Sporomusa termitida: one gene and its partner. The protein of the gene in region 2 binds, or shares a complex with, the protein of the main gene of each other region. Links are inferred from orthologs where the notes say so. Each region holds a gene or a part of one and is shown on either strand. Other genes may lie near its edges. The genes, in order: secY and secG.

The links.
Region 1: the proteins of secG (region 2) and secY are in contact, whole or in part, in a crystal structure (PDB 5AWW), measured with the Thermus thermophilus proteins. The link is inferred for Sporomusa termitida from one-to-one orthologs. Residues at the interface, in WP_223903268.1 of Thermus thermophilus: Tyr5, Ile9, Tyr12, Leu13, Ala16, Leu19, Val20, Val23, Leu24, Gln26, Glu27, Pro28, Gln30, Gly31, Ala32, Asp34, Leu35, Met36, Gly37, Gly38, Ser39, Ala40, Asp41, Leu42, Phe43, Ala45, Arg46, Val48, Tyr53, Thr56; in WP_096411648.1 of Thermus thermophilus: Leu14, Gln16, Arg17, Phe20, Ile34, Pro35, Pro37, Ile72, Arg108, Arg109, Asn112, Gln113, Arg116, Ile117, Ile120, Pro145, Gly146, Trp147, Phe152, Phe155, Val156, Val159, Thr160, Val162, Ala163, Gly164, Ala166, Leu167, Trp170, Glu173.

What each region holds. Positions count from the first base shown.
Region 1 is NZ_CP036259.1:52,632-67,631, forward strand. Bases 11,927-14,863 are described here. They hold secY (preprotein translocase subunit SecY), read left to right. Parts: upstream 11,927-12,735; coding sequence 12,736-13,992; downstream 13,993-14,863. Other genes in these bases: rpsE (30S ribosomal protein S5), read left to right, coding at 11,927-12,051; rpmD (50S ribosomal protein L30), read left to right, coding at 12,064-12,249; rplO (50S ribosomal protein L15), read left to right, coding at 12,295-12,735; SPTER_RS00395 (adenylate kinase), read left to right, coding at 14,006-14,659; map (type I methionyl aminopeptidase), read left to right, coding at 14,656-14,863. Also shown: fusA (elongation factor G), read left to right, coding at 1-1,674; tuf (elongation factor Tu), read left to right, coding at 1,739-2,941; rpsJ (30S ribosomal protein S10), read left to right, coding at 3,091-3,402; rplC (50S ribosomal protein L3), read left to right, coding at 3,417-4,058; rplD (50S ribosomal protein L4), read left to right, coding at 4,126-4,752; rplW (50S ribosomal protein L23), read left to right, coding at 4,752-5,039; rplB (50S ribosomal protein L2), read left to right, coding at 5,069-5,893; rpsS (30S ribosomal protein S19), read left to right, coding at 5,999-6,280; rplV (50S ribosomal protein L22), read left to right, coding at 6,331-6,663; rpsC (30S ribosomal protein S3), read left to right, coding at 6,689-7,366; rplP (50S ribosomal protein L16), read left to right, coding at 7,366-7,842; rpmC (50S ribosomal protein L29), read left to right, coding at 7,832-8,029; rpsQ (30S ribosomal protein S17), read left to right, coding at 8,029-8,328; rplN (50S ribosomal protein L14), read left to right, coding at 8,411-8,779; rplX (50S ribosomal protein L24), read left to right, coding at 8,798-9,136; rplE (50S ribosomal protein L5), read left to right, coding at 9,167-9,709; and 6 more genes. UniProt on the Bacillus subtilis protein: The central subunit of the protein translocation channel SecYEG. Consists of two halves formed by TMs 1-5 and 6-10.
Region 2 is NZ_CP036259.1:3,429,586-3,444,963, forward strand. The notes cover bases 12,715-15,378. They hold secG (preprotein translocase subunit SecG), read right to left. Parts: upstream 14,330-15,378; coding sequence 14,099-14,329; downstream 12,715-14,098. Other genes in these bases: SPTER_RS16175 (sodium-translocating pyrophosphatase), read right to left, coding at 12,715-14,020; SPTER_RS16185 (hydrogenase maturation nickel metallochaperone HypA), read right to left, coding at 14,520-14,759; eno (phosphopyruvate hydratase), read right to left, coding at 14,787-15,378. Also shown: SPTER_RS16100 (VOC family protein), read right to left, coding at 278-910; SPTER_RS16105 (hypothetical protein), read right to left, coding at 1,144-1,575; SPTER_RS16115 (EamA family transporter), read right to left, coding at 2,819-3,244; SPTER_RS16120 (DUF2442 domain-containing protein), read right to left, coding at 3,931-4,182; SPTER_RS16125 (hypothetical protein), read right to left, coding at 4,192-4,392; SPTER_RS16130 (PIN domain-containing protein), read right to left, coding at 4,393-4,881; SPTER_RS25420 (nucleotidyltransferase family protein), read right to left, coding at 5,116-5,319; SPTER_RS16140 (HNH endonuclease), read right to left, coding at 5,701-6,198; SPTER_RS16150 (DMT family transporter), read left to right, coding at 6,965-7,864; SsrA-binding protein SmpB, read right to left, coding at 7,865-8,335; rnr (ribonuclease R), read right to left, coding at 8,413-10,698; SPTER_RS16165 (PaaI family thioesterase), read right to left, coding at 10,691-11,086; SPTER_RS16170 (alpha/beta hydrolase), read right to left, coding at 11,106-11,837; more of SPTER_RS16175, read right to left, coding at 12,014-12,714. UniProt on the Bacillus subtilis protein: Involved in protein export. Participates in an early event of protein translocation.

The DNA of each region.
Region 1 (15,000 bases), 3.4 Mb from region 2 along the record:
AAAATGGACATCACCGGTGCTGATTTCTACCGGGTTGTTGATATGATGAAAAGTCGTTTGGGCGCGTTTGCCGTGCCAATCCAACTGCCAATCGGTTTTGAAGATACCTTCAAGGGTTTCGTTGATCTTATTGAAATGAAGGCAGTTATGTATACTGACGACCTGGGGAAAGTGAGCGAATCAACAGAGATTCCTGAGGATATGCTGGAGAATGCAGAGCTTTACCGCCAGAACCTGCTGGATGCCGTTGCTGAAAGCGACGATGAACTGATGATGAAATATCTTGAGGGTGAAGAACTCACCATTGATGAGATCAAATCAGGAATTCGCCGCGCTACTATTGCCTGCAAAATGACACCGGTACTTTGCGGCTCATCCTACAAAAACAAAGGCGTTCAGCCTCTGCTGGATGCTGTTGTCGCTTATATGCCTGCTCCCACTGATATTCCGGCCATCAAAGGTGTTAAGCCAGATACCGGCGAGGAAGACGAGCGTAAAGCCGATGATAGTATTCCGTTTTCGGCACTGGCGTTTAAGATTATGGCTGATCCTTATGTGGGGAAACTCGCTTTCTTCCGCGTATATTCCGGCAAACTAGCTTCCGGCTCGTATGTGTACAACTCCACAAAAGGAAAACGGGAACGTATCGGCCGGATTCTCCAGATGCATGCCAACCACCGTGAAGAGATCGAAATCGTTTACACGGGGGACATTGCCGCTGCTGTAGGTCTCAAAGATACTACAACCGGTGATACCCTGTGCGACGATAAAAATATTATCATACTTGAATCAATGGTGTTTCCGGACCCGGTTATCCATATAGCTGTCGAGCCTAAGACTAAAGCCGATCAGGAAAAAATGGGCGTAGCGCTTAATCGCCTGGCGGAAGAAGATCCGACCTTCCGGATGCATACCGATCAGGAAACCGGTCAAACCATCATCTCGGGTATGGGTGAACTACATCTCGAAATTATTGTTGACCGGATGCTCAGAGAATTCAAGGTTGAGTGCAATGTGGGTAAACCTCAGGTTGCTTACCGCGAGACGATCCGCAAAACTGTTAAATCCGAGGGTAAGTTTGTCCGCCAGTCCGGTGGCCGTGGCCAATACGGACATTGCTGGCTGCAGATTGAACCGCTTGAACCAGGCCAGGGTTTTGTCTTTGAAAACAAAGTTGTTGGTGGTGCTATTCCCAAAGAATACATCAACCCGATTGAGGCTGGCGTCAAAGAAGCTATGGATACAGGCGTATCTGCCGGCTATCCGATGGTTGACATTAAAGTAACCGTTTTCGACGGTTCCTACCACGATGTTGACTCATCGGAAATGGCTTTCAAAATTGCCGGCTCGATGGGTTTCAAGGCTGGCTGCGCCAAGGCTGCACCGGTTATCCTTGAACCCTACATGAAAGTGGAAGTTATTGTTCCTGAAGAATATATGGGCGACGTTATCGGCGACTTAAACTCCCGTCGTGGCCGTATCGAAGGGATGGAAACCCGTTCCGGTGCGCAAGCGATTAAATCATTTGTGCCGCTTTCGGAAATGTTCGGTTATTCGACTGACCTTCGTTCCAAGACGCAGGGCCGTGGCAACTACTCCATGGAATTTGACCACTATGAAGAGGTTCCCAAGACAATTGCCGAAGTTATCGCTTCTAAAAACAAAGGTGCATAATTATCACTAAACGATTCCCCGGTCTGAAAATAATACTAAGAAATATAGGAGGTAACACTCGAAAATGGCTAAGAAAAAGTTTGAAAGAAACAAACCCCATGTTAACATTGGTACAATTGGTCACGTTGACCATGGCAAAACCTCGCTGACTGCCGCAATTACCATGACGCTGGCCAAACACGGCGGCGCCGAGTTCATGGCCTATGATCAAATCGATAAAGCACCGGAAGAAAGAGAACGCGGTATTACCATCAACACCGCCCACGTGGAATATGAAACTCCTGCCCGCCACTATGCGCATGTTGACTGCCCGGGCCATGCGGACTATGTTAAAAACATGATCACCGGGGCCGCCCAAATGGACGGCGCCATCCTGGTTGTATCGGCCGCTGACGGCCCGATGCCGCAGACCCGTGAACACATCCTGCTGTCCCGCCAGGTAGGCGTACCGGCCATGGTTGTGTTCCTGAACAAAGCGGATCTGGTTGATGACGCGGAGTTGATGGAACTGGTGGAAATGGAAGTGCGCGAACTGCTTTCCAGCTACGAATTCCCCGGTGACGACATTCCGGTAGTGAGCGGTTCGGCAGTAAAAGTACTTAACTGCGGCTGCGCCAAGCGCGAATGCGAATGGTGCGGCAAGATTCATGAACTGATGGACAAAGTTGACGGCTACATCCCGACGCCGGAACGGGCCACTGATAAACCGTTCCTGATGCCGGTGGAAGACGTATTTACCATTACCGGCCGGGGTACAGTAGCAACCGGCCGTGTAGAGCGGGGTGTAGTAAAAGTCAGTGATACCATCGAAATCGTAGGTATGACAGAAAAACCGAAATCAACCGTAGTAACGGGCGTAGAAATGTTCCGTAAGCTGCTGGATTCGGCCGTGGCCGGGGATAATATCGGTGCCCTGCTGCGTGGTGTTGACCGGAAAGAAATCGAACGGGGCCAGGTACTGGCAAAACCAGGTTCGATTAAACCGCACACCAAATTCAAATCGGAAGTATATGTACTGTCGAAAGAAGAAGGCGGCCGTCATACCCCGTTTTTTAACGGCTACCGTCCGCAGTTCTACTTCCGGACAACGGACGTAACCGGTGTTGTTACCCTGCCGGAAGGCGTGGAAATGGTAATGCCTGGCGACAACATTCAAATGGACATCGCCCTGATTACCCCGATCGCTATTGAAGAAGGCCTGCGTTTTGCAATCCGTGAAGGCGGCCGCACCGTTGGTGCCGGCGTTGTAACTGCGGTTGTTGAATAGTTAAAATATAATATCCGGCAAGGGCGGCAATAGCCGCCTTTTGCCGGGATATTGACCGGCGATGACGTGGAAGGTGGCCCGCACGCGCGGGGAAATTTCCACCGAGAATGTCCGTTCAGAGAAACTGGGCGATAAGGAGGAATAAATATATGGCTAAACAACAAAAAATCAGAATCCGCCTTAAGGCGTATGACCACAAGGCGCTTGACCAAAGTGCGGCTAAGATTGTTGAAACCGCAAAACGTACCGGCGCTATGGTTTCCGGTCCTATTCCGCTTCCTACCGAGAAAAACATCTTTACTATTCTGCGTTCACCCCATGTCAATAAAGACTCCCGCGAACAATTCGAAATGCGGACCCATAAACGTCTTATTGACATCCTGGAGCCAACCCCCAAGACGGTAGATGCCTTAATGCGTCTCGACTTGCCGGCTGGTGTGGACATTGAAATCAAGCTGTAGGAGGAGGTGCGATAATGGCTAAAGGAATTTTAGGTAAAAAACTGGGTATGACCCAAATCTTTACGGCTGAGGGTAAAGTTATTCCGGTTACTGTAATTGAAGCCGGCCCCAATGTCGTAGTGCAAAACAAAACCGTTGAAAATGATGGCTACAATGCAGTGCAGCTTGGTTTTGGCGCTGTCAAAGAAAAGAAAGTTACCAAACCTTTGCAGGGTCACTTTGCAAAAGCCAACGTCAAACCGGTGAAATTTATCCGTGAACTGCGTCTGCCTGGAGCCTCTGAATATACAGTAGGTCAAGTTCTGAGCGCTGATGTCTTCAGTGAAGGTGAATTGATTGATGTAACTGGCACTGCTAAAGGTAAAGGCTTTGCCGGCGGCATTAAAAGACATAACTTTAAACGCGGACCTATGGCCCACGGTTCCAAATCCCATCGTGAGCCCGGTACTATTGGTTCCCGGATGAGCGGCGGCGGCGGCAAGGTATTCAAAGGCAAGAAACTTCCCGGCCGTATGGGCGGACAGAAAGTAACTGTTCAACGCCTGCAGGTAGTCCGCATAGATGTACCCCGCAACCTTTTATTGGTTAAAGGTGCTGTTCCCGGACCTAAAGGCAGTCTGATCATTGTAAAGAATACGGTAAAACCCACTAAGTAATCGCAGCTTGCTTTCTTTACGGTAACGTAAAGAGCAGGTTGCGAGCATCGAAAGGAGGATGTGCTATATGCCGAAAGTGGCAGTATATGATATGACCGGTGCAAAGACCGGTGAAATAGAACTTAATGATAGCGTATTTGGCGTAGAGATAAATGAAGCCGTTGTCCATCAGGTTGTTGTTATGCAGTTGGCGAGCCAACGTCAGGGCACTCACGCAACGAAGACCAGATCTATGGTACGCGGTGGCGGTAGAAAACCCTGGAAACAAAAAGGTACCGGCCGGGCACGGGCCGGCAGCATCAGATCTCCATTATGGGTAGGTGGCGGTGTCGCCTTCGGACCGCATCCGCGGAGCTATAAGTTCAGTATGCCCCGGAAAGTGCGCCGTTTGGCGATTAAATCAGCCTTGACAGCCAAGGTGAATGATGGCGGCTTACTGGTTGTCGAAGACATTAACTTTGCTGCACCCAAAACCAAAGACGTCGTAAAATTCCTTGGTAATTTTGAGGCCAGCGATAATAAGGCCCTGATTATCACGGTTGATCAGAATGACAATGTTGTAAAATCATCCCGTAATATTCCTGGTGTTAAAGCCATCAATACCATGGGCCTGAATGTATTCGACCTGCTTCATCATGATAAGGTGCTGGTAACCAAAGATGCAGTCGCCAAGATTGAGGAGGTGCTGGCATAATGGCAAACCTGCGCGATATACTCATTAAGCCGTACATTACCGAAAAAACCACAAGTATGATGGCTGACAACAAATACACTTTTATTGTGCCTTTAACTGCCAATAAGATTGAAATTCGTCAAGCTGTTGAACAAATCTTCAAAGTCAGAGTTCTTGATGTCAATACCCTCCGGGTAATGGGCAAGACCAAGCGCATGGGCAAAAATGCCGGTAAACGGCCGGACTTTAAAAAGGCCATTGTTAAACTGGCTCCCGGCGAGCGCATTGAATTCTTTGAAGGTGTATAACCACAATTTCCTAAAAAGGAGGGGCACACATGCCAGTTAAAAGTTTTAAACCATACGCTCCTGGCAGAAGATTTATGACGGTAGCCGATTTTTCGGACCTTACCACAGATCGTCCCGAGCGTTCTTTGACCGAGCGTCTCCAAAAACACGCCGGTCGCAATCAGCAAGGCCGTTTGACTGTGCGGCATCAGGGCGGCGGTCATAAGCGCCTATACCGTGTGATTGACTTCAAGCGCAATAAAGACGGTATTCCTGCCAAGATTGCATCGATTGAATATGATCCTAACCGCTCAGCCCGGATTGCTCTGTTAAACTATGCTGACGGCGAGAAACGTTATATTCTTGCACCTAACGGTCTTAAGGTGGGCGATACCATCATGAGCGGTCCTGAGGCTGATATCAAGCCAGGCAATGCTCTGGCCCTTAAAAATATCCCGGTAGGTACCCAACTGCATAATATTGAACTGAAAATCGGCAAAGGCGGCCAGATGGTTCGCTCAGCCGGTGCTTCCGCCCAGCTTATGGCAAAGGAAGGCACCCATGCACTCCTCAGACTGCCATCAGGCGAGCTGCGTAAAGTTCATATTAACTGCCGGGCTACTATCGGTCAGGTAGGCAACCTTGAACATGAAAATATCACCATCGGGAAAGCCGGCCGTTCGCGTTGGCTCGGTATCCGTCCTGCTAACCGCGGTGTCGCAATGAACCCGATTGACCATCCGCATGGCGGTGGTGAAGGCCGTTCGCCTATCGGTCGGAAACATCCGGTTACTCCGTGGGGCAAATGCGCAATGGGTGCGAAAACCCGGAGAAGCAAAGCTTCTGACAAGCTGATTGTTAAGAAACGGAAGTAATTTCGATTGATCGATAGGTCGAGGTTCGGTTGTTCGAGAGGATTGGCCGTAGGGCGAATTCACGAATTAACGAATCCGCTAACGAAGCGAAAGGAGGCTATTTAAGTGTCAAGATCAATTAAAAAAGGACCTTATGTGCATGAAAGCCTGATCAAGAAAATTGACGCGCTCAATGCTAAAAATGATAAAAAGGTTATTAAGACCTGGTCGCGCAGCTCGACGATACTGCCAACCTTTGTCGGCCACACCCTGGCTGTCCATGACGGCCGCAAACATGTGCCGGTATATGTTACCGAAGACATGGTTGGCCATAAACTTGGCGAATTTGCGCCGACGCGGACTTATAAAGGCCACAGCGGCTCTGAACGGTCCACTGGGGTAAGATAACATACGCTTTGCAAAAATCCGGGATTAGAGGCCGGAAGGGGGTTAAATATATGGAAGCTAAAGCAATTGCCAGACATATTCGCATTGCACCCCGCAAAATCCGCATCGTGATTGACTTAATTCGCGGCAAAAATGTGGGCGAGGCTTTTGCGATTTTAAAATACACTCCGAAAGTTGGAGCGGAAGTTCTGGAAAAAGTGCTGAAATCAGCTATCGCTAATGCTGAACACAACTATGACCTGAATGTTGATGCTCTCTATGTGTCACAGGCGTTTGTTGATCAGGGGCCAACCTTGAAACGTATTCATCCGCGCTCACGCGGGCAGGCGTTCAAAATTTTAAAGCGTACCAGCCATGTAACATTGGTTGTGAAAGAAAGATAAGCTAACGACGAAGGAGGGAAATTTAGTGGGTCAAAAAGTTAATCCGCATGGTCTTCGTCTTGGCATTGTGAAAACCTGGGATGCGAAATGGTATGCCGACAAAGATTATGCAAAAAATTTGCATGAAGATATTAAAATGCGTGATATGCTGAAAGAAAAACTTTATACTTCCAATGTGTCGCAAATCATTATTGAACGTGCGGCTAACCGGGTTAAAGTTACTATTCACACTGCTAAGCCTGGTATGGTGATTGGTCGTGGCGGCAGTGGCATTGAAAACATTAAGAGATGGCTGAAAGACCTTACCGGCAAAAATATTGAAGTCAATATTGCCGAGATTAAGCAAGCCGAACTTGATGCGACTTTGGTCGCTGAAAACATTGCCGCTCAGCTTGAGAAACGTATTGCTTTCCGCCGGGCAATGAAGCAATCGGTAACCCGTACCATCCGTATGGGCGCCAAAGGGATTAAGGTAATGGTCGGCGGTCGTTTAGGCGGCGCTGAAATTGCCCGTACCGAAAGCTACCGTGAAGGCAGTATTCCCCTGCACACCTTGCGGGCCGATATTGATTACGGCACTGCCGAAGCTCATACCACCTATGGCCGGATCGGTGTAAAAGTCTGGATTTACAAGGGTGAAATCCTGCCTGAGGCTAAAAAGACTGTTGTCGCCGCTGCCGCCGTTGAAGGGGGCGAGAAATAATGCTGATTCCTAAGAGAGTGAAACACCGCAAGCAATTTCGCGGACGGATGAAAGGCAAAGCCACTAAAGGCAATATGGTTTCTCACGGTGAGTTCGGCCTGGTCGCTCTTGAACCGGCTTGGATTACCAACCGGCAGATTGAAGCAGCCCGTATTGCCATGACCCGTTACATTAAGCGTGGCGGTAAAGTCTGGATAAAAATATTTCCTGATAAACCGATTACTGCTAAGCCCGCCGAAACCCGCATGGGTAGTGGTAAAGGCTCACCGGAATACTGGGTTGCTGTCGTGAAACCCGGCCGCGTCATGTTTGAAATGGATGGCGTGCCGGAAGAAACAGCGCGTGAAGCAATGCGTCTTGCTGCTCACAAACTGCCGATTAAGACCAAGTTCGTTACGCGGGAGGAAACCGCGGATTTGGACATGGACGCACCTGGTGTCAATGCTAAAGCAGGTGGTGAAGTAAATGAAGGCTAAAGATATCCGCGATATGAGTGCAGCCGAACTTGAGCAAAATTTTACGAAGCTGAAAGAAGAACTGTTTAACCTGCGGTTCCAACATGCTACCGGCCAGCTGGATAACCCGATGCGGATTCCGGCCGTCAAGAAAACAATTGCCCGCATTAAAACTGTTCAGCGCCAGCGTGAACTTAAGGCTCAGTAATGGACCATGTTAGTGAGTATGAAGGGAGGCAATGCAGAGTGACCGTTGAAAGAAATGAGCGTAAAGTCCGGATCGGTAAAGTAGTTAGCGATAAAATGGACAAAACTGTAGTCATCGCGGTTGAGCGTTTGGTACGTCATCCGCTGTATCATAAATCAGTTAAACAAACGGTAAAGTTTAAAGCTCATGATGAGAATAACGAAAGCCATGTTGGTGATACCGTTAAAATCATGGAAACCCGCCCGCTGTCTAAGGAAAAACGCTGGCGTGTGGTGGAAGTTCTCGAGAGAGCAAGATAGTTGTTCCGCACAGTCAAGCAAGCTTCTAAAGCTCGAGGTCTTAAGCTGGCATCGAGTCACATAAGGAAGGAGGATAAGCACTATGATTCAACAACAGAGTATACTGAATGTTGCTGATAATACCGGCGCAAAGCAAATTATGTGCATCCGCGTACTGGGCGGCTCATATCGCCGCTATGCCAACATTGGCGACGTTATCGTGGCCGCTGTTAAAGACGCTACACCCGGTGGCGTTGTCAAGAAAGGCGATGTAATTAAAGCCGTTGTTGTTCGTTCCAGTAAGGGATTACGTCGTCCGGACGGTTCGTACATCAAGTTTGATGAAAACGCTGCCGTTGTTATAAAAGAAGATAAAAGCCCGAGAGGTACACGGATATTTGGACCTGTTGCCCGCGAACTCAGGGACAAAGATTTCATGAAAATTATCTCACTGGCGCCTGAGGTTATCTAGATTAAGGAGGTGTCCGGAGTGTCCGAAGCCCAAAAATTGCATGTAAAAAAAGGCGATAAAGTTGTTGTGTTGTCTGGTAAAGATAAAGGCAAACAAGGTAAGATCGTAGAAGCGCTGCCTAAAAAAGGCAAGGTTGTGGTAGAAGGTATCAATAAAGTAAAACGCCACACAAAACCCAGCCAAAAAGCGCCTCAAGGCGGTATTCTGGTAAAAGAAGCGCCGCTTGCTTCTGCCAAAGTTATGCTGGTATGTCCGGCATGCAGCAAACCTACCCGTATTAAAAAAGCCCAGGTTGCCGGCGGCGCATTTGCCCGTGCCTGCAAACACTGCGGTGAAGTTATCGATAAAGACAAGTAAAAACCATCTTCCCTGAAAGGAGGTTAACTTATGGCTACAAGGCTTAAAGAAAAATATATAAATGAAGTAACTAAAGCGATGATGGAAAAGTTTGGTTACAAAAATGTTATGGAGATTCCTAAAGTCGAGAAAGTAGTAATCAATATGGGGGTCGGTGAAGCAGTTGGCAACCCCAAAGTTCTCGACGCCGCAGTAGGCGATATGACAATGATTTCCGGGCAGAAACCGGTAATCACCAAAGCTAAGAAATCCATCGCTGCTTTTAAAATCCGTGAGGGTATGCCGATTGGTGCTAAGGTAACCATGCGCGGCGAGCGGATGTACCAATTCCTTGACAAACTCTTCAACATCTCGCTGCCACGGGTACGTGACTTCCGCGGTATAAGCCCTAAATCCTTTGACGGACGCGGCAATTACACACTGGGTATTAAAGAACAACTGATTTTTCCCGAGATCGACTACGATAAAGTAGATAAGATACGCGGCATGGATATCATCATTGTTACCACAGCCAAGACTGATGAAGAAGCCAGAGAACTGTTACGATTGATGGGGATGCCGTTTACGGCATAAGACTTCTGCCCGGTGACGCCCACCTGCGTCGTAAGTTTCAGGACATTGTCTGAGCCGCGGCGCGGCAGCGTCTTGCGGCTGAAACCTGTTTATAGTCAACAGTGGATAAAAAGGAGGGAATTCGGTGGCCAAAAAGGCTTTAATTGAGAAATGGAAAAACGAGCCTAAATTTAAAGTGCGTAAGTACAATCGCTGCAAAATATGTGGTCGTCCGCACGGATATATGCGCAAATTTGAAATGTGCCGGATTTGTTTCCGGGAACTGAGCTACAAAGGCGCCATTCCTGGAGTAACAAAGGCAAGCTGGTAAGCAGCAACATATAGGAAGGGGGTTCTAAACCATGGTAATGACCGATCCGATTGCCGACATGCTTACTCGCATTCGCAACGCCAACTCGGTTTTTCACGATAAAGTCGAGATTCCAGCATCCAACATCAAGAAAGCCGTAGCCCAGATTCTGAAAGACGAAGGTTTTATCAGAGACTACGACACACTGCAAGATGGCAAACAGGGAATGCTGCGGGTTAGCCTTAAATACGGGCCGAACCGCGAAAAAGTAATTACTGGCATTAAGCGCATTTCTAAGCCCGGTCTGCGCGTTTACGCTAAGAAAGAACAGCTGCCCCGCGTACTGGGCGGTCTCGGAATTGCGATTATCTCAACATCTAAAGGCATTATGAGCGATAAAGCCGCCCGTAAAGAAGGTCTTGGCGGCGAAGTACTGGCATACGTTTGGTAAAAATCGCGAGTTCGCTGAGTCGAGGTTCGAAGGTTCGAGAAACCATACATTTGGCTTGCATAGCAAAGTCAACGTAAGCCGAATTATCGAACATGCGAACGTAGCGAGCCCACGAAAACAGGAGGTGCAACATGTCTAGAATTGGTAGGAGTCCCATCACTGTTCCTGCTGGTGTTACCGTAACCATCGGCGACAGCAACCTGATAACAGTCAAAGGCCCGAAAGGCGAGCTGACCCGCCAACTCCATCCCGATATGATTATCGAAAGGGAAGGCGATATCATTAACGTCAAACGGCCTACAGATAACAAGCAACACCGTTCGCTCCACGGGTTAACCCGGACCCTTGTCAGCAATATGGTAACAGGCGTAACTAAAGGCTTTGCAAAGACTCTGGAAATTGCCGGTGTAGGTTACCGTGCCGCTAAATCCGGTCAGAAACTGGCCCTCACCTTAGGCTTCTCGCATCCACTGGAGGTTGAGCCGCCGGCAGGTCTGGCAATTGACGTTCCGGCACCTAACCGTATTGTTGTTTCTGGTATTGACAAAGAAGCTGTCGGCGCACTTGCTGCAAAAATCCGCGGCTATCGCGAACCAGAACCGTACAAAGGCAAAGGGGTCAAGTATGAAGGGGAAGTTGTTCGCCGCAAAGTTGGTAAAGCTGGCGGTAAAGGCAAGAAATAAACTTGTCAGAGGTAATTCAAGCGAAAGGAGTGAACACCTTGCTGCGTAAACCAAGTAAAAACATCGGGCGTCAAAAGCGTCAACTGAGAGCCCGGAAGACTCTGAACGGCAGCATCGAACGCCCTCGTCTCAACGTATTCCGTAGTTTGAAGCATATTTATGCTCAGATTATCAACGATAAAAATGGCACTACTTTAGTAGCGGCCAGTACCCTTGATAAAGACTTACAGGTTGAGTATGGTGGTAACATTGATGCGGCTAAAGCTGTAGGCGAGGCAATCGCCAAGCGGGCCCTGGAAAAAGGAATCACGAAAGTGGTATTTGATCGTGCCGGCTATATCTATCACGGCCGCATCGCCGCCCTGGCTGCTGCTGCTCGCGAAGCCGGACTTGAATTCTAAGAAAAGGAGGGAAATAAATGGCCAGAATTGATTACACCGGTCTTGATCTTAAAGAAAAAGTGGTATTCATTAACCGGGTCGCCAAGGTAGTAAAAGGCGGCAGGCGTTTTTCTTTCAGCGCTCTGGTAGTTGTCGGCGATGGCAACGGCCATGTAGGCTTCGGTTTAGGCAAAGCTGCTGAAGTACCGGAAGCTATCCGTAAAGGCGTGGAAGACGCTAAAAAAAGCCTGATTAAGGTTCCCATTGTCGGCACCACTATTCCTCATCAAATCTTGGGTGAGTTTGGCGCTGGCAGAGTGTTATTAAAGCCTGCTTCCGAAGGCACAGGCGTAATCGCCGGCGGCCCAGCCCGTGCTGTGCTTGAACTTGCCGGTATTCACGACATCCTGACTAAATCGCTTGGTTCGTCTAACGCCAACAATATGGTCCGGGCTACCATTGCCGGTCTCAGCCAGCTTAAACGGGCTGAAGAGGTTGCCAGCCTGCGTGGCAAAACCGTTCAGGAACTGTTGGGTTAAGGAGGTAACACAATGGCGAAGCTTAAAATTACTTTAACTCGCAGTCTGATTGGCAGACCTGAAGACCAACGTGCAACAGTAGCTGCATTGGGCCTCAGGAAAACCAACAGCACTGTAGTCAAGGAAGATAGTGCGGCAATCAAGGGTATGGTTCGCAAGGTAGAACACCTTGTTACCGTAGAAACAGTTGCAGAATAAAGCAAACAACAATAACCAATATATTAGTTCAAGGAGGTGCTGTTAATGAAATTACATGAATTAGCTCCAGCGCCTGGTTCAAAAAAGGTTCGCACCCGTATCGGCCGCGGTCTTGGTTCCGGTCTTGGCAAAACTGCCGGTAAAGGCCATAAAGGTCAGAATGCCCGTGCCGGCGGCGGTGTGCGTCCAGGTTTTGAAGGCGGCCAAAAGCCCTTGTACTTAAGACTGCCGAAACGCGGCTTTACCAATATCTTCGCTAAACAATACAGCGAGATTAACGTGGAAGTTCTCAACCGTTTTGACAACGGTGCGGTTGTGGATCTGGAAGCGTTGGTAGATGCCGGTGTAGTCAAAAAAGTGCTTGATGGTCTTAAAATTCTGGGCAATGGCGAGCTTACCAAGGCTTTAACCGTTAAAGCCAATGGCTTTACTAAGTCGGCCGCTGAAAAAATTCAGGCTGCCGGCGGTACAGTCGAGGTGATTTAATTGCTGTCACAGCTCTCGAACATTTTTCGGATTACTGAACTGAGGCAAAAAATTGCTTTCACCTTGGTCATGTTCTTGGTATTCAGGTTGGGTACACATATCCCGGTACCGGGAGTAAACGCCGCCGTTATCGAGCAGCTGTTTACCAGCGGTAATCTGTTTGGGCTGCTAGATCTGTTTTCCGGCGGTGCTTTGAGCAAATTCTCCATATTTGCCATGAGTATTACCCCCTACATCAATGCTTCGATTATTATGCAGCTACTCACCGTAGTTGTGCCGAAATTCGAACAATGGGCCAAAGAAGGCGATGAGGGCCGCAAGAAAATTACCCAGATTACCCGGTATGGTACTGTTGGTCTTGGCTTTATCCAGGCAATAGGAATGGCATTCGGTCTAAAAGCAGCAATTATTAACCCAGGTATTGGCTCCATATTACTTGTAGCGCTAACATTGACTGCAGGTACGACTTTTCTTATGTGGTTGGGTGAACAGATCACTGAAAAAGGTATTGGTAATGGCATATCACTCATTATCTTTGCCGGTATCGTTTCCAGTCTTCCCAGCGGCCTGTATACAATGTATGAATATGTCAGCGCCGGCACAATTAATATTTTCAACGTCTTTCTGTTCCTGATCATCGCTCTTGCTATGATTGTTTTCGTAATCGCGATACAGCAAGGTCAGCGCCGCATCCCCGTGCAGTATGCCAAGCGGGTAGTTGGCCGGAAAATGTATGGCGGTCATTCCACGCATATACCGCTTAAGGTTAACCAAGCGGGTGTTATTCCGATAATCTTTGCGTCATCTGTGCTGATGTTCCCGGTAACTATTGCCCAGTTTATTGAAGTACCCTGGGTAAAAACAGTGGCAGGGTGGTTTGCGTGGGGCACGCCGGTGCAAACGGTGTTGTATGCGCTGCTAATCGTGTTTTTTACGTACTTCTACACTGCGGTTACTATGAACATATCAGATATGGCAGAGAACATGAAAAAACACGGCGGGTTTATTCCCGGTATCAGGCCGGGTAAACCTACCGCCGATTATTTAGACCGGGTTATGACCAGAATTACTCTGGCCGGATCAATCTTCCTGGCCATAATCGCAATACTGCCGAATTTTGTTGGTGCAGTAACCAACGTCCAAGGGGTATACTTTGGCGGTACTGCCCTCTTAATCGTAGTAGGTGTGGCTCTGGATACCATGAAGCAAATAGAGGCGCTGGTACTCATGCGCCACTACCAAGGCTTCATGAAGTAGGAGGTAAGTGGTCATGTTTATTCTCTTAATGGGTCCGCCTGGTGCCGGCAAAGGCACGCAGGCGGCCAAACTGGTAGAAAACTTTAAAATTCCCCACATCTCAACCGGTGATATGTTCCGGGCGGCCGTCAAAGAGGGCACTGCGCTTGGCAAACAGGCGAAAGCCTGCATGGATGGCGGACAGTTGGTGCCAGACAGTGTGACCATCGGCATAGTAAAAGAACGTTTGGCTAAAGACGACTGCAAGACGGGATTTATCCTTGACGGTTTCCCCCGCACCATCGCCCAGGCCGAGGCCCTTGACCGCACCCTGACCGAACTTATCATCAAACTTGACCGGGTTATCAATATTACTGCCCCGGGGTCTGAGCTGGTTGGCCGTATGACCGGGCGGCGGATTTGCAAAAGCTGTGGCGCTACCTACCATGTAACCTTCAATGCCCCGCAAGCGATCGGTGTGTGTGATAAGTGCAGTGGTGAGCTATATCAGCGTGATGACGACCGGGAAGAAACAGTGACTCACCGTCTGGCGGTATATCAGACGCAAACCCAGCCGCTGATTGAGTACTATCAGGACAAAGGCCTGTACACCGAAATCAACGGTTTGCAGCCCATCGATGATGTCCTGCAAGACATTGTCAATAGCCTGAGAGGCGGGCAAGTATGATCATATTAAAATCACAAAGGGAATTAAACTACCTGCGTGATGCCGGGCGGATAGTGGCAGAGACGCTTGTTGAAGTTAAAAAAGCGGTAAAACCTGATGTCACTACACTGGCGCTTGACAGGATTGCTGAGCAGTATATCAAAAGCAAGGGCGCAGAGCCGGCCTTTAAAGGGTATCATGGCTTTCCCGGCAACATTTGCGCCTCGGTTAATGATGAGGTAGTTCATGGCATTCCTGGATTAAAAAGGTTAAAAAATGGAGATAATGTAAGTATTGACATCGGTGCCATCATCAATGGCTATTGCGGCGATGCTGCGATTACAGTGCCGGTAGGCGACGTG
Region 2 (15,378 bases):
GTTATTGGCCATAGTAAGCGGCCGGCGTATGGCGCCTGTAGGAATGCGTTTTGTCTGGAAACTAAGCTTTGTGTTACTACTTATGTTTACACCTTCAAAAAAAATAAAAAGACTGAAAGCAAACGGATATTACCGCTTGGCCTTCAGTCTTCTGATCAACCTGACATTATTATATAATTCTTTTAAAAAAAATTCAATATGCAGCAATAAATTCTTGTGGTTTAACTTGTAATAATGTCACCTAAAACGAGTTGATGGTTTTTGTCTCCTGCTGCGATCATAGCTCCACCCGCCCCTGCGGACAATCAATGGTCGCAATGAGTCCGGGCCGCGTCCCCGGCGCAACCGGAAGCTTCAGGCCAAGGCTGTCCAGACTGGCAGCCGCCCCCGCCGCCTCCGGATGCTCGGCGCGCAAGCTCACCAGCAAAGCGCCCCCGGCGGCGGCAGGCGCGGGATGTCTTGTATCGCCCCAGTCAATAAAGGCGGGGATAATGCCATCGGCAACTATCACCCTCGGATTAGTCAACTGCCAGGAAAGCAGCTCGCCGCCAGGAGTACGCCGGCTCATTGCCATTACCTCGCCCAGAATTATACCCTGCTGTTTGGCCTGGCTCACAAAATGCGCAAGCTGACTGCCTTTAGCTACCCAGGTGACCAGCCGCGGCGCCGACAAGCTGTCGATTTGGAAGGGGCGGGGCTGCTCCGGCCCAGGACTTTCCGGGTCAGGGCCGATAATTTCCAGATAGCTGTCCGGTCCCAGGGAAATAAGGGCATTATGGGTTCCCCAGCCGGGATGCCGGCCCCCGGGGGTGGCTGTAATACCCAGCAGTTTTTCCAGCTGTTCAATACCAAAATTCAGGTCAGGCGTGGCATAAACAATATGGTCCACCTGGTCTCGCAACGTTTTCATCTACCCAATCCTCCCTTGGTTTCGACTGCATACTGCAAAAAATATTGTAACCGCTACAGCTCTATTCTTAGATTAAGATATTCTTGCCGCGACCGCAAATATCCTACCAGGTCTATTGGCGAACAGACGAATGCGGGCGACAGCCGTCGTTCTATCCTTAGAAGGATTGTGGGCACTTTTGCCTGCTGCCGATACTTCTGATGCTTAGGCGGAGGAAGCAACCGTTGTGCTTCCTAGCGCTGCTGCAGGAAAGTCATAAACTCCTGGTGGATATGGCTGCAGTCCCGCAAGCCCTGCTTGTAGGCGATTTCCGCCGACTGGCCCGATTCCAATGCTGTGAACGACTCGAAATCCATGACCAGCTCCAGCAATTCCGGATACTGGCCCGCCAGTTCCCCGGCCAGGGCCAGCAGCCGGTCCAGGATGGCGCCGACTTTACTGACCGTCTTACTGTATTCGGCATCGTTGGTGCCGGCCAGTTTGAGGATACTGTCCACCCTGACAAAAATATACTGATTAAAGGCCTCGTTTAAGATGCTTTGCAGCATAAGCCGGTCGTCCTGCCCGGCCCCGGGCTGCTGCGGCTCCCGGTCCCTCTCTGCCGGCAGGGCCGACACCGGCCCTGGGCAAGAAGCTACGCCGGCTGCCGTTAATTGTTCAGACATATATATATACCCCCCATATCAGACTGCGGCCGGTAATTGCCGTCAGCTTTTTTACAGGGGGAAATTAAAAAGAACGCATGCAAAGGGTTTATCCCTACACATGCGTTCTGTTGTGATATCTGTTACATACTCAACGCTAATAAGCCGGACAAATCCGGCCTGAGCAACAAGGCGGCCATAAACCGTAGGGTTCCGGTTCCCTGCTGCTAAGCATCAGCTGCTGAGACTAGTCGGAATCAATTGCTGCGTCCGTCGCACTCACAGCCCGGCGTCACCCGCCGGCAAAGCCTATTAACCCGCGCGCGCCCCCGCTTGTGCGGCGGCAGAAGAGCGGTGTATAATAGAAATGTCGTCGTGGACAGCTTGGCTGTTACGTGTAGGTGTCACTGCACCTTGCGCGGGCCTGGAAGTGCGGGAACACTTCCAGGTCACGGCGACCTTTTAATTTCCACCTATTGTTAATTATAGCTCATTTCGAGCGAATTGCAAGTAAACCAAACCCCACCGGCAGGATTTTTTTCTGACCGGTTGCATATTCTTATACTACTTTTTTTTCGCAGTTTCAGATTCAATCAGTCACAAGCATTCTCTGTCCAGGCGAAGTAAAAAACTGCTCATTGTGTAATTTGATTACCTTAAGATATTTATACTATACTCTGGACTATCTACGTAATGCCACAATATTCATAGCGCATACAGTTAAACAATAAAAAACCGCCGGCGCGGTCTTTGGTCTTTGCGCCTGGCAGATAATGCCGGCAAACAAGGGCCTGAGCTTACTTTTGGCATCGACCCAAAAGTAACAAAAAGTCTAGGCCCGCAGCCTCCAAAAGCTGAAAAGCCGGGCGGTATTCCTAAAATCCGAAACTCGCTGCGCTCAAACAGTACGGATTTCTTAACGGCATACCGCCCGGCTTTTCTCCTGCGGAACGCTTTTTCCGGCAAAGGGCCGGGGGTTGCCGGGGTTGCGGGACCGCCGCCTCTGCTCAAGCTGGGCATTGACCTTGGTTCCCTTATTTTATAAGTACTTTCAGCCTCTCAACTTATACTTTCTGATCTTACAAAAAAACCGCGAATTTCGCGGGTTCTCAGCTTTTCCGGATTGACATGGTGGAGGCGATCCGTCACCAGTCCTAATCCACGAAATCTATGAGAATACATACCCATTACCCTGTATCTATCAGGTTGTTGCGTTCTCATTTTTGCTTAAACAATACAAAGTTATATTGTCATATAGATTTTGTTATTTACCTATCAGGAATAAACCAAGCCCACAGATAATCAAACCAACTATTTGCCGTAATGATAAGGCTTCTTTATATAGCAATAGTCCTACTAGCAGTAAAACACAAGCTAAAATGATATTTGCAACTAAAGACGCTTCTCCTATTTTCCAACCTGCGCGATATATGCTGATATAACCAAACTCAAGAGCTACAATCGAGATACCCAAAACGACTGAAGTCCAATTTGCTTTGGCAAGTTCAGTCGTTAGTTTTAGCGGACTGTCAGTAATAAAAAACATGATAATTCCCAGGATCATGGCGGTAAAATAAGCTATGCTCAACGATGCAAACGCATTTATATCAACTGGCGTTGATTTTGCGCATATATTGTAAAAAGTATTTGCCCCTACCACAAGTAAAATTGGCCATATTAGTTCCCACATATTTCCTCCAAAAAAAAACCGCCAACAAGAAAAAGCCTTGTTTGCGGTAAGGTGCTCAATCCGAACTGAGCCATTTTTTTTACAATATTACCATAAATATTTATGAGAGTCAACACAGAGTCCAGCTGTAAGACTCAGAAACTGTTTGGGCATGATGACAACCACGTCAAAATCGCTGCCAAGCAAAACCAGTACGCTCACGAATCACCAGCCGAAGCAGGCAAAACGTCAAGGTTCTCTGGCATCGCTGCCCGAATCTCATTAGGCAGGCTTCGCATATCCTTTTCCGACTCAGCACCAGCTCATAGCCACCGTAACCATTATCTCCCGCTCTATCTTCACCGTACGCCGCATCCAGCACCAGTTACAGCCTCCAACACTACGGCAATAACCTCTTGCGGCAATTGGAGGCCAGAATCTACTTGGGACAGGTCATTTGCCCCAAATAGATTTAAAGTTTTTTATATTCTCCATAACAGGGTACGGAACCACCGAACCTGTCCCTATTGTGTTTCATTTATTTAATGACCATAATTACATAGTTGGTGTAGGAGACCTCCACCAAACTCCATATAAATACAAAAAACCCGTGAATTTGACGGGTTCTCAGCTTTTCCGGATTGACATGGTGGAGGTGATCCGTCACCAGACAAACTCCATATTTTATTCCACAATCTGGAATTGGACTAATTCAGTTCCTTGCCTTTAGTCCAAAGCTCGTTCTCACTCAAGTCAACATCATCGTTCCAGCTAAATCCAAAGCCCCCGCCGTCAACCTGAACGGCTTTGAAGAAGCCTCTATCGCGTAAAATGCTAAAACGTTCGTCACTCAATTTAGGCTTTAAATCGTACAATTTTGTTACTCCATTGTCAAACGTAATATGCAGAACATAGTTATCGCAAGCCTGAACCTGTCTAACGCGTGGCACCATAAGCATATTCTGCACCTATACTTTGCTAATTGCTTTCATTGCATTTTTACTTAATTCCCTGACACTAATATCGGTGTCAAAATGTGTATCCTGCCATTTCGTGTAATCGAAAGGTTCTTTGATGATTAAAGAAATAAAACGTTCCGCATCCACTTTACCAAGCTTGGCAATTAAAATACTCATACCTTCATTTTTAATAATGCTATCCGTTTTCATTTACTCAACCTCCAGTCTGGTTAATAACTCAATTGGGCTGATTACGTCAATTTCAGCAATGTCCTTGTTTAAAAGTTTCTTGTCAGTAGTAAGATAGTAATCGCACTTTGCGGCAACTGCGCAAGAAATATGCAAAGCATCTTTAGTTTTAATTCCTTTTGTTTTTAAAGCTTCTGCAAATAGTAAAATATTTTCTGATTCAACGACGGTTTCGATGGCAATCTCTTTCCAGAGGATGATAGAATTTTTTCTGATTTCAAAAGGGTTTTGCATATTCTCATATTCCAAAATATATGACCAAACAAAATCAAATTCACCTTTTAATATTTGCTCTTGGACATATAATTTTGCCTGTGTTTCTAAATGGATTTTTAGTTGCGTTTGGTCATCAAAAGGACGATTAAAACAACAGTTATCCAAATAGATCTTTGTTTTTTTAGACACTGCTTTTTGCTCGGCATTTTCTATATATTTTTCGATTAGATCCACAGAGGAGCCTCCTTACTTCATCCCTTTACCGTGTTTTTTTATTGGGTGATGCCCAGGAATTGCAGCCAGTACCGCGCTAACTTTTTCACATTACCTTCTGCGGTCATACGGCAATTCCCTCTCTAACAATTGCCTGATGAAGTGGTAGCAGCGACCAGACAGGAGATTCCCATTTTTCCTTTGGAATAACCACTACGCTGATGTTGGTATCATACTCCAAATTAACAAAGAACGCTATATCAAATATAGAGGTTTCCTCTGTATAGGAGATTGGCTTTCCGTAAAAATCAGTACATCCAGATCGGACTCTTCTGTTGCCTCGCCACGAGCTACCGAACCAAAAACAACAGCTTTCTCGACTGCCGTTTTCTCTTGTACACGCTTCTTTAGTTCAGTCAGTGCAAACTGCTCATTATCCTTAGCTTTCAATAAATCCATAAATCCATAGCCACTCCACACACCTCCCCAATCAAACGAAACCCAGCGATGTTTATAATACTTTATTCTATACACATATTATAGCAAAAATCGCTACCATATCATACATTCTACTCAACCCATTCATATGAGAAATACCCAAACTGCTTACTATCATAATTCAAAGCCAGTCCCTTATAACCAATTATCCGAAACATAACTGGCCCCCGCAATCGGAATGCGCCTATGTCGCCGCAAACGCGGGGACAGGGACATTGTTTCCAACTCTCAACCTGAATCATTATGCATATTGCTTTCTGGGAACCTTTTAAGCCTGCAACTTATTTTAGACGGTATTGTCCAATCTGATCAAGTAGTCCGGTACTTATTCTTATCTCATTCCTAGTAAATATATAAACCGGCTTCTTCCTTTACCTCATTCTTACAGTTGCTCACAAACGTCTTGGTTCCCGCCTCATAGTTACATTTAGCATGACTAAAAGCGATATTATCCATGTCGTAAAAAAGCTGTGCCGGGTTATCGCTTAGAAGCCAGGATTCCTTGTGATCAATAGTAAATTCACCGATATCCTCAATTTTCCGACCACAACGAAAACAGGTATCCAGGTTACATTTTTTGGCCAGGTCAAACATTAATATTTTATTCAGCTTTGACTTGGCGGTACTTAGCTTTTCGCCCAGGAGTTCTTCTATTTTCTTTGTTCGCCGCTGATATGGCTTTAATCCGTCGTCAGGTGTTTTATGCCTTATTTTATTTGCATAAGATGCCGTACAGCTAAGACTGCAAAAAAAATGATTACGGCCAGCTCGCAACTGACGCCGTATTTCCTTTTCCACTTTTTCAAAATCCTTCCCACAAAAATAGCATGTTAAGCGCATAACAAAACCTCCACCCAATAATATATAATACAGGTCATAAACCCATTATACATCAGGTGGAGGCGACTTTCAAGCTGTGGTGGAGGCGAGGAGAATCGAACTCCTGTCCAAGAATGTTACTGCATAAGCTTCTCCGAGCGCAGTCGGTGATTTAAAATTTCGCGCCGTTGACGCCCACAGACAGGCTTCGCCGTTGCTATCTCGATAAAGTTTCCCAGTCGGCTCTCCGAGAATTGAGCCTCAGGTATCCCACTAAATGACGTCCTGTCCTAGGCCGCGGGAGTGCGCAGGCAGAACGTTAGCATTAAGCTGCTAAAGCGTATTCGTTGTTTGCGTTTACTTTTTTCCACCGTGTTGACGGGCTGATGGAACCCCGGCTCGCTACCTATACCATAACTACCCCTGTCGAAACCAGTACGCCCCCATATCAATAAGGGGATCTGGGATTACTGCTGCTTTTGCAAACAAGTCCATATACTTCTTTATTCATTTATTATATCATAAACCTTATGTTCAGCCAAATAAAACTTTTACCATCTTAGTACCCATATACAGGATTAATATTACATATGCCGAATATATTGAGAAGTAGTCCACCAAGCCCAAATCTACAGTGTTCTTGGCGCGAGATTTCCCGTCCAGCTTCGTTGTCGTCACCTTGCATATGTCCGATATGCAAGGTTCCTTCGCCTTGCTGGGCGAAAAATCTCGCGCAATTCATCCTATAGCTTTAGACTTGGCGGACTACTAGAGGAGGGGAATTTTCTTGTCATCACAACATACCGGCATGCTGCTGGTTGCGGCTTCGGCCGCCGGCTTTGCCACTTTGGCAATTTTCATTAAGTTTGCTTATGCTGCCGGCGCCAATATTATTACCATTCTGGCCGGACGGTTTGTTCTCGCCGCAATTTGCCTGGCCCTTATTCTAAAATGGCGTGGTATTCCGCTGGCCGTCAATAAAGGGTTACTGCGCGACCTGTCGCTGATGGGCGGTTTGGGCTATGGCTCCATGTCCCTGCTGTTTGCCCTGGCGGTCAAATACCTCCCGGCCTCACTGGCAGCAATGCTGTTGTATACCTATCCGGCAATCGTCAGTTTGTTGTCTTTTAGCCTGGGCGATGAACAGTACACCTGGCCGAAAGGAGCGGCGCTCGCAATCTGTTTCTCAGGCTTGTTCCTGGTGCTCGGCGTCTCCTTCGAGAATGCCAGCCTGCTCGGCTTTGCTTTTGGCCTGGGTGCCGCTGCCGTCTACTCAGTCTATATTGTTGTCGGCAACCGGCGCCTGAAGCATGTTGATTCCATGGTTACCACCACCTATGTATGCGCTGCGGCGGCGCTTGTTTTTGTTCTGACCGGACTTGTAACCGACAGCCTTATCTGGAGCCTGCCATACCAGGGCTGGCTGGCAATCATCGGTATTGCCCTCATCCCCACCATTGTCGGAATTATGGGCTTCTTTGCCGGCATGAGCCGGATTGGCGCCACGAATGCTTCGATTATCAGCACCACCGAACCGGTAATAACCGTGCTGCTGTCGGTGCTCCTGCTTAATGAAAAAATAACGCCGCTGCAGATTAGCGGCGGCATTCTGATCCTGGGCGGCATATTGATTTTGCAGCTTTGGGCCGGAAAAAGCAAATGCTCACAGGCAGTGGAACAACAATAATTATTCCTTCTGCCGGTCGCGCAAGGCCCGTTCCATATCACGCTTAGCATCCCGCTCGGCAAGGTCCTGCCGTTTGTCATAGGTATGCTTGCCACTGGCCAGCCCCAGTTCTACCTTGACCTTGCCTCTGGTAAAATACATTTTAAGCGGCACCAGGGTATAGCCTTTTTCCTTGGTCTTGCCAATCAGTTTATTAATTTCATAGCGGTGCATCAAAAGCTTACGGGTGCGCAACGGTTCATGATTGAAGCGATTACCCTGCTCATAAGGGCTGATGTGCAAATTATGCAGCATAAGCTCCGCGTTATCAATTCTGGCATAAGAGTCTTTCAGATTCGCTTTGCCTGCCCGGAGTGACTTCACTTCGGTGCCGGTAAGAGCAATGCCAGCTTCATAGGTCTCATGAATATGATAATCGTGACGGGCCTTCCGGTTTTCCGTTGCTATTTTTATGCCTGCTTCCTTACTCACCGCTTCTCACCTCTTAGAATCCTCAGATACGCATACCTATTGTAGCTGATTTACTGTCTGACGTCAATTCCGGCAACTCATTTTTTCGTTGCCCGCGGCTTCTTGGGTTTAGCCACAGTAACCGGTTTCTTTTTGGCAGGGGCCGGCTGGTTTTTAGCGGCGTCACTGCGGCCCGGCCCCGGCCGGCTGCGTCGCTTGTCCGGCGACGGCCTACCAACAGCCTGCAGTGATTTCCCTTCCGTTGCCACCAGGTAATCAATGGTACGGTCGGCTGGATTTACCTTGGAGACAATAATCCTGACACTATTGCCTAGCCGGTAAATATTGCTGGTCCGCTCCCCAATCAGGGCATATTGCTCTTCAACATACTGGTAGTAGTCATCCTCCAGGCTGGACACCCGGACCAAGCCTTCAATACCATTGGTAATCTCAACGAAAAACCCAAAAGCAGTTACGCCACTGATAATCCCGTCAAATTCCTGGCCGACAAACTGGGCCATATATTCGACCTTCTTTAAGTCTACGGTGGCCCGTTCAGCCTCGGCCGCCGCCCGTTCCCGTTCCGAGGAGTGCAGGGCAATCTCCGGCAGCATCACCGATAATTTTTGACTGCGTTTGGCAGAGATATCGCCGGTGGTGAAGGTTTCCCGGATAATGCGATGCACGATCAAATCCGGATAACGCCTGATCGGTGAAGTGAAATGGGTGTAATAGGTAGCGGCAAGACCAAAGTGACCCAAATTCTCGGCATCATAACGGGCCTGCTTCAGCGATCGCAGCATAACGGTACTGATAATGCGCTCCTCCGGCCGGCCGGCAATCTTGCTTAACACGCGCTGCAGGGCCATCGGCTGAATTTCCTGCGTTTTCGGGATGTGCTGGCCAAAATTGCCGAGCAGCACATTTAAACGGCTCATTTTTTCTTCATCCGGCTCTTCATGCACCCTGAACATGGATGGTACGCCTAACCAGTGCATATGTTCGGCGACAGTCTCGTTGGCGACCAGCATAAATTCCTCAATGATGGATTCGGCAATGCTCCGGATCCTTTTTTCAATGGCAATTGGATGCCCTTCAGCATCAAGCTTTACTTTTATTTCCGGGAAGTCGAAATCAATCGCGCCCCGGCGCATCCGGCGGTCCCGCAGAATCCGGCACAGCCTTTCCATCTCTTCCAGCGGCGCTACCAGCTCTGCATAGGCAGTCCGCAAAGGTTCATCATGGTCGGCAACAATTTGGCGTACAATATTATAGGTCAGCCTGGTTTTTACCCGGATAACACTGGGGAATATTTCATGATTTATCACCTGGCCGCGACCGTCAATTTCCATCTGTGCGGTCAGGGCCAGTCTGTCCTCACCAGCGTTTAAACTACAAATCCCGTTTGACAGACGCGGCGGCAGCATCGGCAGTACCCGGTCAACCAAATAGACACTGGTGCCCCGGATTCTGGCTTCATTATCCAGGGGCGTGTTTTCCCGTACATAGTGGCTGACATCGGCAATACTCACATTCAATAAATAGCGGCCGTTTTTGAGACGCTCCACATATACGGCATCATCCAGATCTTTGGCATCATCGCCGTCAATTGTCACCATATTCAGAGCGCGCAGGTCACGGCGCCCCAGCAAATCCTCATCACTGATCGTTGTTTTGACCCGTTCGGCTGCTTGCTCAACCTCTGGCGGAAACTCGGTCGGCAGATTGTGTTTCTTAATAATGGATAATATCTCAATACCAGGGTCACCCTGACGGCCCAGAACTTCAATAATCCGGCCTTCGGCGCTTTTCTGTTTCTGCGGCCATTCTGTAATTTCAACAACCACCTTGGAGCCGGTTTTAGCGCCCCTAAACTCATCTTTGGGTATGAAAATATCCCGGCCAATCTTCCGGTCATCAGGCAAAACAAAACCGAAGCTGCGGCTGGACTCGAAGGTACCCACCACTTTGGTGTTCGCCCGGGTAACAACCCGGATAATTTCCCCTTCCACCGCTTTCCCGGACAGGTGCCGCTTATGCATCCTGGCGATGACCCGGTCACCATGCATAGCGCCGCCAATCGCATCCGGCGGAATAAAGACATCATCAAGTTCAGGGTTTTCCGGCAGAATAAAACCAAAGCCTTTGGTGGTTGCCGAAAACTTACCGACAACAAGGTTCATGCGGTCGGGAATTCCATACTTGCCATAGCGGGTTTTTATGATGGCCGCGGCCGCTTCGAGCTTGTCCAATACCAGCCAAAACTCTTCCAGTTCTTTGCCGCGAATACTCAAGCCGTCAGCCAAATCCTCGGCCGTCAGCGGCTTATACACTTCTTCCCGCATAAACCCCAGGATTCTTTCAGCTAAATCCATGTTACTCATCTCCTTTTATCGCAATTATCGCCTTTCCCTCAGCGGTTACTGTTCCATCCGGCAAAGTAATGTTACCGGCTAGCTCATACATTTTTCCCCGTTGGCCGGTAATCCATCCACTAATGGTTAATTCCTGACCAATTGGTGTTGGCTGGCGGAACCGCACCTCCAGCCTGGCAGTGACGGCATTAAGCCCCTGAGCATGCAAATAACGGGCCATAACCTCATCCAGCAATGTACTTATCAGCCCGCCATGCATGATACCGTCATACCCCTGATGTTCGGGCCCCGGGACAAAAGTAGTCAGATATCGATTCTCTTCTGCGCGAAAAGAAAGCTTCATGCCGATGGGGTTATGCGGCCCGCAGCCAAAACACCATTGATTACTCTCGTCCATAATGCACCTCCCGTATTTTTTAAGCCAAAAACCGGCCAATCCTTTGAAAAACAAAATCACGTTCTACATCAAGGGTAACAATGTGACCGGATTTGTTAAGCCATACCAGCTGCTTGTCGGTACTGCCCAGCTTGTCATAGATATATTGGGCACTTTCCGGTTCAACAGTATGTTCTGTCTTTGATTGGATGATGAGTGCCGGCACGGTAACTGCCGGCAATACCCCTCTGACATGCTTGACAAGCTCAAGCAGGCTGGACAGGCTGCTCAGCGGTGTTACCTCATACGTAATCGAGTACTCCTCAGCGGCATCGGCCAGACGTTTGCGCTTTTTGGGAACAAAATTGGTAAACAGGCGGTACAGCGGCAATAATTTCAGGCGTTTATTGGCAATATAGATAGGGGCGCTGATAACGGCCAGCCGCCTAAGCGGATATTCGCTGGCCAGCTTAAGTGACAGCAGCCCGCCCATGGATAAGCCGACTGCCGCCACGCTGGTGCAAATACCGGCTAACAGGTGATACCCGTCGACGACACTGTCATACCAGTGCGGCCAGGCAGTTTTCGCCATTTCATCCGGGGTGGTCCCATGCCCTGGCAGACGTGGTGCAAATACAGTATAACCCAGATTGTTTAAATATTCTCCGGCCAGGCGCATCTCTGACGGCGCACCGGTAAAACCATGTACCAGCAATACGCCTTTTTCACCGCCTTGCAGAAAAAAAGGCTCAGCTCCTCGCATTAAAGCCACATATAACTCCCCCAATGTTCAAGTACTTTACTCTATCTACATGCGCTGAAGTGATTTTGCAGGCAGTATTGGGCTGAACGCCCAACTAAACAGACATACCAATAGTATTATACCATTATCTGACACAATAACAAAACGCCAAGCTAAAAATAGCCTGGCGTTTATGTTCAATTAGTTTAGAAGAAGAGCAGCGGCGCAATGATCAGCGAGATCGTGCCGGCCACTTTAATCAGTGGATTCATAGCCGGACCGGAGGTGTCCTTAAACGGATCACCCACAGTATCACCGATAACGGCAGCCGCATGGGTCGGCGTACCTTTACCGCCGTATTTGCCGGTTTCAATCCATTTTTTGGCATTATCCCAGGCACCGCCGGCATTGGACATGAACAGGGCCATCAGTACACCGGCGGCAGTAGCACCGGCCAGGAAGCCGGCTAAGGCTTTCGCCCCCAGAATAAAGCCTACCAGGATGGGGGAACCGACAGCAAAAATACCAGGCAGCATCATTTCGCGGATAGCGGCCTTGGTGCTGATATCCACACAGCTTGCATAATCAGGACGCCCGGTTCCTTCCATAATGCCGGGGATCTCCCGGAACTGGCGGCGAACCTCGGCAATCATTTCGAACGCAGCTTTCCCTACAGCTTCCATAGTAAAGGCGCATACCAGAAACGGCAGGGTCGCACCCAGGAATATACCGATAATTACAGCCGGCTCCGTCAAATTGATGACCAGATGGCCGTTGACCAGCAGGCCGGACAGTTTCGGATTTTTGGCAATCTCTTCACCGAACGCGGTAAACAGCGCCAGGGCAGTTAACGCGGCGGAACCAATGGCAAAACCTTTGGCAATGGCAGCGGTGGTATTGCCGACCGCATCCAGTTTGTCAGTGGTTTTACGGACTTCCGGTCCAAGCTCCGCCATTTCGGCGATGCCGCCGGCATTGTCGGCCACAGGGCCAAACGAGTCAACGGCAACAACCATACCGGCCGTGCAGAGCATGCCCATCGCCGCCATGGCAATCCCGTAAATACCAGCCTGGCTATAAGCAACCCAGATGGCAACAGCAAATACCAGCATTGGCAAACCAGTGCTTCTCAGGCCAAGGGCAATACCGGCGATCACATTGGTAGCCGGACCGGTTTGCGAGGCATCGGCAATATGCTGGGTAGGCGGCTTATTGTTGGCGGTATAGTATTCGGTAATCATACCAACAAGTACATTAACAGCCAGACCGCAGATAACGGCAATGGTAATACCTACGGCTTTGCTGGGCAGCATAGCACTGGCAATCGCATAGGTAGAAACAGCAACAAGAATATTAGTTCCCCAAATACCTCTATTTAGAGCAGCCAGGGGATCACCGTCTTCGCTGGTCCTGACCAGGAAAGTGCTGACAATAGAGGCAAAAATACCGGCTGCGCCAATCACCAGCGGGAACAGTACGCCGTTAATATTGCCGGGGAACACGGTTTGCCCGATAAGCATGGCAGCAATTGCGGTCGCGGCATAAGATTCAAACAGGTCGGCCCCCATACCGGCGGTATCACCGACGTTGTCACCAACATTATCGGCAATAACAGCCGGGTTGCGGGGATCATCCTCAGGGATACCGGCCTCAACCTTACCAACAAGGTCAGCGCCGACGTCAGCCGCTTTGGTAAAAATACCGCCGCCAACACGGGCAAAAAAAGCGATAGCGCTGGCGCCAAAGGCAAAACTATTAATAACAACAGGGTCGCCGAAGGCTATGTACAGGCTTGATACACCCAGGAGACCAAGGCCGGCAACCGACATACCCATAACCGCGCCGGCCCGGAAAGAAACACCAAGGGCTTTATTAAGGCTGGTGCGGGCGGCCTCGGTAGTCCGGGCATTGGATTTAGTCGTGGCCGTCATGCCCACATAACCGGCAATGGCCGAGCAAACGGCCCCTACCAGGAAAGACACTGCCAATTTATATCCATCAACATAAAATAGTATAAAGAAAATGACGATAGTAAACGGGATGAGTGTTTTGTACTGACGATTAAGGAAGGCCATCGCTCCTTCAAAAATTGCCTGCGAAATTTCCTGCATGCGGGCGTTACCCGGGTTTTCTTTCAAAACACTAGCCATCAAATAACCGGCAAATGCCAGCGCCACAAGACCGGCAAATGGCGCAATATACAATAAATCCATGTTCTTACTTTCCCCCTTTGAGCTAACCGCAAAAATACCTCAATATGCCGGAGAGTCTCCAGCAATTGAGGTTAGTACCTACTGCATTAATTTGACTAAAATCATAGTAACAATGCCAAACAATGCAGCAATAATAATTGTTGCTTTTGCCAGAATCTCATCAAGCCCCTTGCGCTTGCCGCCAAAAATGGATTCGGCACCGCCGGCAATTGATCCTGATAAACCGGCACTTTTGCCTGACTGCAATACCACTACTGCAATTAATACAATCGAAAGCACTGCCTCCAAAATCATCAGCCCTGTTATCACTTTCCTAACCCCCTTCACGACTGAACCATTATCCCTTGCTCACTGTGCTTGCCAAGGCCTGACAATATTCTAACACACTTAATTGATGCTTGACAATTATTTAGTAAATGTTTTCACTATTTTTATTATACATATTTTACCCTTTTTGTAAAAAATTAAACAGCCGGCGCTAACCGGCTGTTTGCGAATCTTATTGGCGCGGGGGGGAGGTTGGCACCGGTTGGGGATGATCAACCTGGGATGCGGTGTTGGTGACATGAGTATTCAGGCGGCTGGTACAGCCAAACCGGCCCTCATCCTGTTGGATTACCTCTATGTCGGAACTGCCGCAATGCTCACAGACTTTATGGTTTAAGCATTCCATCAACTCAGTCTCACACTGGTACAGGTAACCGCAGCTGCTGCAGCGAATCAGATATCCCTTCGGCATTTAGTTCACCTCCTTCCTCCGCGAACCTTATCTCAGGTTATAGAAAACTTTCCGGCCGCGGTATTGGGCCAAATCACCCAGCTGTTCCTCAATCCGGAGCAATTGGTTATATTTCGCCACCCGGTCGGTCCGGGCCGGAGCACCGGTTTTGATCTGACCGGCGTTCACAGCGACGGCAATATCGGCAATGGTAGCGTCCTCAGTCTCGCCGGAGCGATGGGAGATAACGCACGTATAGCCGGCCCGCTTTGCCATCTCGATGGCATCAAAGGTTTCGGTCAGGGTGCCGATTTGGTTCACCTTCACCAAAATTGAGTTCGCGGTTCTGCTGGCAATGCCGGTGCTTAAACGTTCCACATTGGTAACAAACAGATCATCGCCTACCAGCTGAATTTTGCTGCCCAACCGTTCAGTCAGGAGTTTCCAGCCGTCCCAGTCATCTTCCGACATACCGTCTTCAATCGAAATAATCGGATATTTGTCAACTAACTGACTATAGTATTCCACCATTTCAGCCGGAGTTTTCACAACACCTTCACCTTCGAGATGGTAATTTCCGTCTTCTTTAAATAATTCAGTGGCGGCAACGTCAAGGCCCAGCATAACCTGCTCACCCGGT